Regions from separate parts of the Escherichia sp. E4742 genome, predicted to be linked through region 2. Evidence: predicted binding sites of a transcription regulator. Region 2 holds the regulator's gene; the other holds the start of a gene.
The links. The regulator PhoB, encoded in region 2, activates phosphate uptake and scavenging genes when phosphate is short. The targets are predictions, from matches to a motif close to CTGTCATAAAACTGNCNNAT.

Region 1 (4,435 bases), 1.5 Mb from region 2:
GAGAAGAGAAACGTTTCGCTTATAAACAATGATGTAATTAATCAATATTCCGATGCAAACATCCCAATCAGCAAGTACAAAAAATAACTTTTTCTGATATCAAAATAAATGAATAAATAACAGAGAAAATAATCAAAATCCAATAAAGGATTAATTTTAATCAATTGCATCATTATAGTGCATGTAAGAATGATGAGATGAGTAACCCATCAACACAGGGTTACTCAAATTGCAGGAAGGATTACCGTTCTGCTACCAGACGAATAATATCTTCATCTTCACTCGTTTTTTGGTTCTCAGTAACCTTTTCATTGGCTTTTTCAGGTTCGTTAGCTTCGCACAAGCGGCGTAACAGTACATTCTGCCGTTTTTGCTGATCCAGCAATGCCTCAAGCAGTTCAATCTGTTCGTTAGTCCGGGAACTGGCACGGTTGATGAAAAACCACAAGATGAGCCCAATAATAAGAACTACTACCGATACGACCAAAGACGCAATGTTCATCACGCCTGAATTTACAACTTCGTTCATTTAACCACCTCTAAGTAGAGGCGCCATTTTACCACTGCTACGCAGGAAGGAAATCTACTGATGAAAAAATGATATCACCATGGGATGAACTGATTGATGGCACAAATTCCGCTGAAAAATTGCACATCCTGATCGCACATTATGTTGAATACCTGCATCCATAACAGCAAGAAAGCCAGCATAGCGGCAACCAGAACGACCCATCGAAACTTTTTCACTCCAATCTCCGTTTAACCTATCTTCTGCCTTTAAACTATCATGCGTTAGTTAAACAACGTCTAACCATGTCGATATTCGTGCTTTTTCGGAATGATACGCTTGCTTCAGTCCATATTGCCGCTACGATTAAGCAAACAAAAAGAGAAGAGGTCGTAATGCGATTCATCATTCGCACAATTATCTTGATAGCACTGGTATGGACAGGATTATTACTCAGCGGATATGGCGTTCTGATTGGAAGCAAGGAAAATGCTGCCGGATTAGGGCTGCAATGCACATATCTCACCGCCCGAAGCACAAGCACGGTGCAATATCTACATACTAAAAGTGGATTTTTGGGGATTACAGATTGCCCGCTGCTACGTAAAAGCAATATCGTCGTCGATAATGATTGATAGATAACGGTACAAATATCCACATCAAAACTAATGGATATAAAGTATTTTCATCTTCTGCTCGAACGATATCACTATTAACATTATTTAATCCACGCTGAATGAAGAACCTGTCTGAATCTTATGCAGACAGGTTCTTATTTTAATCAGAATGGATAGTCGTGATACCCCATTTGTGCGGATATTTTGCGCGCTGCCGTATGCAACATAGCCACATACTCCTGCAAACGTTCTTCAGAAAAACGCAGCGTCGGGAAGGAAATACTCAAGCCGGCAATCACGACACCAAAGCGGTCAAACACCGGAACGGCGATGCAACGCAGCCCTTCTTCCTGTTCTTCGTTATCTTCGCCGTATCCCTGCTCACGGACCTGATCTAACACGGGTAATAACGCCTCTGTGCTGGTGATGGTCCGATCGGTGCTGCGTTTATATTCCACGCCCTCAAGAATTTGCTTCACTTCATCGCGATCGCGCCATGCCAGCAGTACCTTACCAATCGCGGTGCTGTACAGCGGATTACGACGCCCAATCCGTGAATACATGCGCAAATTGTACATAGAGTCAATTTTGTGGATGTAAACGATACTGTCTTCATCCAGTGCGCCAAGATGAATGGTTTCTTTGGTCAAACGGGAGATCTCACGCATCTGGATATCTGCACTGCGAATAAGATCGACGTTTTGTAACGCACGAGCGCCCAGCTCAAATAATTTCAGGGTCAGAGAGTATTTCTCCGACTCTCCTTCCTGTGCGACATAGCCCAGGGTTTTCATGGTCTGTAAAAAGCGATAAACGGTGCTTTTTGACATCATGACACGCTGTGACAGCTCGGTTATCCCTATTTCGCGCTCTTCGCCCAGCGCCTGCAGAATGCCAAAAACCTTCAGTACGGAAGATACAGAATCAGGTTGTTTATCCAGATCTGCGTTAGCCATTTATCACCTCATTGCGAGTGTTTTATAAAAATCAGAACTGTTTTTTATTATAATTTCGCGCCAGGGTGGTCGCAATCCATCTTTTGCCGGTTAGTTACAATTCTGCGACATTCGCCGTGAATATCAGTGCTAAAATCATACCCCTGTTGATTATTACCAAAAGATATAAAATTCCTATGCCAAAAGTTCAGGCCGATGGCCTGCCGTTGCCTCAGCGGTACGGCGCAATTTTAACCATTATTATTGGTATTTCGATGGCGGTTCTCGACGGCGCTATCGCTAATGTCGCCTTGCCAACCATTGCAACCGATCTCCACGCCACACCAGCCAGTTCCATCTGGGTGGTGAATGCCTACCAAATCGCGATTGTTATCTCCTTACTCTCGTTCTCTTTTTTGGGCGATATGTTTGGCTATCGACGAATTTATAAATTCGGTCTGGTGGTTTTTCTGCTCTCATCGTTGTTCTGCGCTCTTTCTGATTCACTGCAAATGCTAACCCTGGCGCGTGTAATACAAGGTTTTGGCGGCGCGGCGTTAATGAGCGTCAATACTGCACTCATCCGCTTAATCTACCCACAACGTTTTCTGGGGCGAGGGATGGGAATTAACTCTTTTATCGTCGCCGTCTCCTCCGCTGCCGGGCCGACGATCGCCGCCGCAATCCTTTCAATTGCGTCCTGGAAGTGGTTATTTTTAATTAACGTACCGTTGGGTATTATCGCCCTACTCCTGGCAATGCGTTTTCTGCCGCCAAATGGTTCTCGTGCCAGTAAGCCGCGGTTTGACCTGCCCAGCGCCGTGATGAATGCGCTGACATTTGGCCTGCTTATTACCGCGTTGAGTGGTTTTGCTCAGGGGCAATCACTGACGCTGATCGGTGCTGAACTGGCGGTAATGATTATTGTTGGTATTTTCTTTATTCGCCGCCAGCTTTCCCTTCCTGTTCCACTGCTACCGGTGGATTTACTGCGTATTCCGCTGTTTACACTATCAATTTGTACCTCCATTTGTTCTTTCTGTGCGCAAATGCTGGCGATGGTTTCCCTGCCTTTTTATCTGCAAACCGTACTTGGGCGTAGTGAAGTTGAGACAGGTTTGCTCCTGACCCCGTGGCCGTTGGCAACGATGGTCATGGCTCCGCTGGCAGGTTATTTGATAGAGCGCGTCCATGCAGGATTGCTTGGTGCTTTAGGGCTGTTCATCATGGCGGCGGGACTTTTTTCACTGGTCCTGTTGCCAGCTTCACCTGCCGATATCAATATCATCTGGCCGATGATCTTATGCGGTGCAGGCTTTGGGTTATTCCAGTCCCCCAATAATCACACCATTATTACCTCCGCCCCGCGTGAGCGTAGCGGTGGTGCCAGTGGAATGTTGGGTACAGCGCGTCTGCTTGGTCAGAGTAGCGGTGCAGCTCTGGTGGCGCTGATGTTGAATCAGTTTGGTGATAATGGTACGCACGTCTCGCTGACGGCTGCGGCTATTCTGGCAGTGATCGCCGCCTGTGTCAGTGGTTTACGCATTACCCAACCGCGCGCACAAGGCTAAAAAAAAGCGCGTCAACCAGGACGCGCTTTTTTATAATTTACTGCAAATTACTTCAGGTATTCACCGGTACGCAGGGCTTCAATACGTTTATCCAGCGGCGGGTGAGTCATGAACAGCTCACTCAGCGATTTGGACTTACCATTGATACAAAAAGCCATCATGCTGGTTGCTTCCTGCGGCTCATAGCTGGTTTTCAGACGCTGCAGCGCAGCAATCATTTTCTCACGACCAACCAGTTTGGCTGAACCTGCATCGGCATGGAATTCACGGTGACGCGAGAACCACATGGTGATAATGCTCGCCAGAATACCAAATACCAGCTCCAGCACCGTCGCAACCGCAAAGTAGATCAGCGGGTTGCCGTTGCTCTCTTCACCTTCATCACGGTTACCGCCCATAAAGCCCGCGGCAAGCTGCGCCAGAATACGTGAAATAAAGATAACGAAGGTGTTTACCACGCCCTGAATCAGCGTCATGGTAACCATGTCACCATTCGCAATGTGGCTAATTTCGTGGGCAATTACCGCCTCGGCTTCATCCGGGCTCATGTTCTGCAGCAAACCAGTGCTGACAGCAACCAGAGAGGCATCACGACGAGCACCTGTCGCAAAGGCGTTGATATCCGGCGCATGGTAGATAGCTACTTGCGGCATAGCAATCCCCGCCTGACGGGCCTGGTTTGCTACAGTATTGACCAGCCAACGTTCCCTTTCGTTACGCGGTTGCTCGATCACTTCCCCGCCAACAGATCGTAATGCCATCCATTTGGACATCAGAAGCGAAACGAAGGAACCACCAAAACCG
Region 2 (4,435 bases):
TATCGCGGGTCATGAGATCATTTTGTGATTGCGAAACGTTAGAGAGGCGCGGGGTTTCGTGATACAGCGCCAGACAAATGGCGTCCAGCAGGGTGGTTTTCCCCGCACCGGTTGGGCCGGTAATGGCAAACAGCCCGTTGCTGGCGAACGGCTCGCGGGTGAAATCAATCTTCCATTCGCCTTTTAATGAGTTCAGGTTTTTCAGGCGCAGGCTGAGAATTTTCATGCTTCGTGTTCTCCGGCGAGGGTCTGCAACGTCGTGGCGAAAAGATTCTGTAGACGTTGCTGCTGCGATTCATCCAGTTCTTCTAGTGCCAGACGGCGATTGAACACCTCTTCGACGCTGAGTTCGCTGAGGGTTTCACGCTGTTGGCTGGCTAACACACGCTCGCGCTGTTCACGACTCCGGCGTACCAGCAATACTTCGACTGGCAGTGATTCGGTTAATACCTGAATCTTGCGTTGAATATCATGCAGATACTCATCAGTAGTGATTTCGATATCCAGCCAGACAGGTGGTTCTTGTGATACATCGCGCCACTGTTCCAGCTGTTCGGTAATCGACGCCAGATCTCCTTTCAGCACTGCCATCGGTTGCGTTACCGGTACGTTCAGGTTTTCCACGCTCTCTAATTTGCCGTTTGAAAATGTCACCAGATGGACATATTTACTCTTACCGCATTCATCAAAACTCAGTGGAATGGGGGAGCCGCAATAGCGAACATGTTCCATGCCACCAATAATCTGCGCGCGGTGAATATGCCCGAGCGCGATGTAGTCGGCTGGCGGAAAGTTTTGTGCCGGAAACGCGTCCAGCGTGCCAATATAAATGTCACGCACGGCGTCACTTTTACTGGCACCCACGGTCGTTAAATGTCCCGTGGCGATGATGGGCAGAGGCTGATCGCCGCGCAGCTTGCAGGCATCGGCATAGTGTTGTTGATAATAATCAGTAATAGCTGCCAGCAAATGCTGCTGTTTTTCAATACCGTTAAGCCCCGCCTGGCTGGTAATAATGTCACGCGGGCGTAAAAAAGGAATGGGGCACAGCACTGCGCCTGGCGTCCCGTCGCGATGAGGCAAGATTTGCGGCGCATGTCCGGCGCTGGCGACCACGGTAGTATTGAGGAACGCCATGATATCGCGCGATTCATTCAGCGTGGCGACTGAATCATGGTTTCCCGCCAGTACCACCAGATGACAGCCCGTTTGCTGTAAATTGACAACAAAACGGTTGTATAACGTACGGGCGTAACTGGGCGGCGAACCGGTATCGAAAACATCACCGGCAACAATAATCGCATCCACCTGATGGGTTTGTGCTGTCTCCAGCAGCCAGTCAAGAAAAGCCTGATGCTCAGCTTCGCGGCTTTTACTGTAGAAGTTCTGGCCGAGATGCCAGTCTGAAGTGTGAAGGATGCGCATAACGATTCTCTGGCGAAAAAGCATGGGCGCGATTATACCCAAACAGGTGCGCTATTTGCTTTTTTCTGCACCACGGAAATCAATAACCTGAAGGGATGTGCGACGTGCTTTTCATAAATCTGTCATAAATCTGACGCATAATGACGTCGCATTAATGATCGCAATCTATTTATTACAACAGGGCAAATCATGGCGAGACGTATTCTGGTCGTAGAAGATGAAGCTCCAATTCGCGAAATGGTCTGCTTCGTGCTCGAGCAAAATGGCTTCCAGCCGGTCGAAGCGGAAGATTATGACAGTGCTGTGAATCAACTGAATGAACCCTGGCCGGATTTAATTCTCCTCGACTGGATGTTACCCGGCGGCTCCGGTATCCAGTTCATCAAACATCTCAAGCGTGAGTCGATGACCCGTGATATTCCGGTTGTGATGTTGACCGCCAGAGGGGAAGAAGAAGATCGCGTGCGCGGCCTTGAAACCGGTGCGGATGACTATATCACCAAGCCGTTTTCGCCGAAGGAGCTGGTGGCGCGAATCAAAGCGGTAATGCGCCGTATATCGCCGATGGCGGTGGAAGAGGTGATTGAGATGCAGGGGCTAAGTCTCGACCCGACATCTCACCGGGTGATGGCGGGCGAAGAACCGCTGGAGATGGGGCCAACTGAATTTAAACTGCTGCACTTTTTTATGACGCATCCCGAGCGCGTGTACAGTCGCGAGCAACTGTTAAATCACGTCTGGGGAACCAACGTATATGTGGAAGACCGCACGGTCGATGTCCACATTCGCCGCCTGCGTAAAGCACTGGAACCGGGTGGGCATGACCGCATGGTGCAGACCGTGCGCGGTACAGGATATCGTTTTTCAACCCGCTTTTAACGCCTTGCTCATCGGACGCAGAGCAAGGCTTATGATTTCATAACTGGAGTATCTTACGTGCTGGAACGGCTGTCGTGGAAAAGGCTGGTGCTGGAGCTGCTACTTTGCTGCATCCCGGCTTTCATCCTGGGTGCATTTTTTGGTTACCTGCCCTGGTTTTTGCTGGCATCGGTAACAGGACTGCTTATCTGGCATTTCTGGAATTTATTGCGCCTTTCGTGGTGGCTGTGGGTGGATCGCAGTATGACGCCGCCACCGGGGCGTGGTAGCTGGGAACCGCTGCTGTACGGTTTACACCAGATGCAACTGCGTAATAAAAAACGCCGCCGCGAGCTGGGTAATCTTATCAAACGCTTTCGTAGCGGCGCGGAGTCGCTACCCGATGCGGTGGTGCTGACCACGGAAGAGGGCGGTATTTTCTGGTGTAACGGTCTGGCGCAACAAATTCTTGGTCTGCGCTGGCCGGAAGATAACGGGCAGAACATCCTTAACCTGCTGCGTTATCCGGAGTTTACGCAATATCTGAAAACGCGTGATTTTTCTCGCCCACTCAATCTGGTGCTCAACACCGGGCGGCATCTGGAAATTCGCGTCATGCCTTATACCCATAAACAGCTGCTGATGGTGGCGCGAGATGTCACGCAAATGCATCAACTGGAAGGGGCGCGGCGCAACTTTTTCGCCAACGTAAGCCATGAGTTACGCACGCCATTGACCGTGTTACAGGGTTACCTGGAGATGATGGATGAGCAACCGCTGGAAGGAGCGGTACGCGAAAAAGCGTTGCACACCATGCGTGAGCAGACTCAGCGGATGGAAGGGCTGGTGAAGCAGTTGCTGACCTTGTCGAAAATTGAAGCCGCGCCGACGCAGTTGCTGAATGAGAAGGTTGATGTGCCGATGATGCTGCGCGTCGTTGAGCGGGAAGCCCAGACGCTGAGCCAGCAAAAACAGACATTTACCTTTGAGATTGATAACGGCCTCAAAGTGTCTGGCAGCGAAGACCAGTTACGCAGTGCGATTTCGAATCTGGTCTATAACGCCGTGAATCATACGCCGGAAGGTACGCATATCACCGTACGCTGGCAGCGAGTGCCGCACGGTGCCGAATTTAGTGTTGAAGATAATGGACCGGGCATCGCACCGGAGCATATTCCGCGCCTGACCGAGCGTTTTTATCGCGTTGATAAAGCGCGTTCCCGACAAACTGGCGGTAGCGGGTTGGGGTTAGCGATCGTGAAGCATGCGGTAAATCATCATGAAAGCCGGCTCAATATTGAAAGTACGGTGGGCAAAGGTACGCGTTTCAGTTTTGTTCTGCCGGAACGTTTAATTGCCAAAAATAGCGATTAATCCGCCTTTGTCATTTTTTGTTGCCATAAGCCAGCCGATGCTGGCTTTTTTTCTTTGCAGTCAAAAAACGGGCGCTGAATTTTACAATGTCTGGTGATTTTTTGTTCGCATGATAAGCCATATCTTTTTCACGGAAATAGTGTTTTATACTGGTTGGAGATTTCTTATCGCTATATACCTCTGGTTTTTAGATCCCTCCTTGCTTTAAAACGTTATAAGCGTTTAAATTGCGCTTCAGGTGCTGTCATACTGACTGCATTCACGCGGTAAATCGAAAAACTATTCTTCGCCGCGCCTGGTTGGGAGTATTTCCCGCTAAAATTGTTTAAATATACCGCTGTATCATCCCCAGGGATTGGCACAAAATTTAACGTTACAACACCACATCCACAGGCAGTATGATTTATGACCCATCAGTTAAGATCGCGCGATATCATCGCTCTGGGCTTTATGACATTTGCGTTGTTCGTTGGCGCAGGTAACATTATTTTCCCTCCTATGGTCGGCTTGCAGGCAGGCGAACACGTCTGGACTGCGGCATTCGGCTTCCTCATTACTGCCGTTGGTCTGCCGGTATTAACGGTAGTGGCGCTGGCGAAAGTTGGCGGCGGCGTTGACAGTCTGAGCACACCAATCGGTAAAGTCGCAGGCGTGCTGCTGGCTACGGTCTGCTACCTGGCGGTAGGGCCGCTGTTTGCAACACCGCGTACGGCAACTGTCTCCTTTGAAGTGGGCATTGCGCCGCTGACGGGTGACTCCGCACTGCCGCTGTTTATCT

Region 1: a site for PhoB is predicted at 2,093-2,112, ahead of kdgR (DNA-binding transcriptional regulator KdgR). Genes of this name have one in related genera too.

The regions. Positions count from the first base shown of each region.
Region 1 covers NZ_CP040443.1:4,929,638-4,934,072, forward strand. The annotation lists gene FEM44_RS24020 (YebO family protein) at 242-529, opposite strand; gene mgrB (PhoP/PhoQ regulator MgrB) at 604-747, opposite strand; gene FEM44_RS24030 (YobH family protein) at 904-1,143, shown strand; gene kdgR (DNA-binding transcriptional regulator KdgR) at 1,290-2,081, opposite strand; gene FEM44_RS24040 (MFS transporter) at 2,258-3,631, shown strand; gene htpX (protease HtpX) at 3,679-4,435, opposite strand, start outside.
Region 2 covers NZ_CP040443.1:3,412,170-3,416,604, forward strand. The annotation lists gene sbcC (exonuclease subunit SbcC) at 1-226, opposite strand, end outside; gene sbcD (exonuclease subunit SbcD) at 223-1,425, opposite strand; gene phoB (phosphate response regulator transcription factor PhoB) at 1,615-2,304, shown strand; gene phoR (phosphate regulon sensor histidine kinase PhoR) at 2,362-3,657, shown strand; gene brnQ (branched-chain amino acid transporter carrier protein BrnQ) at 4,063-4,435, shown strand, end outside.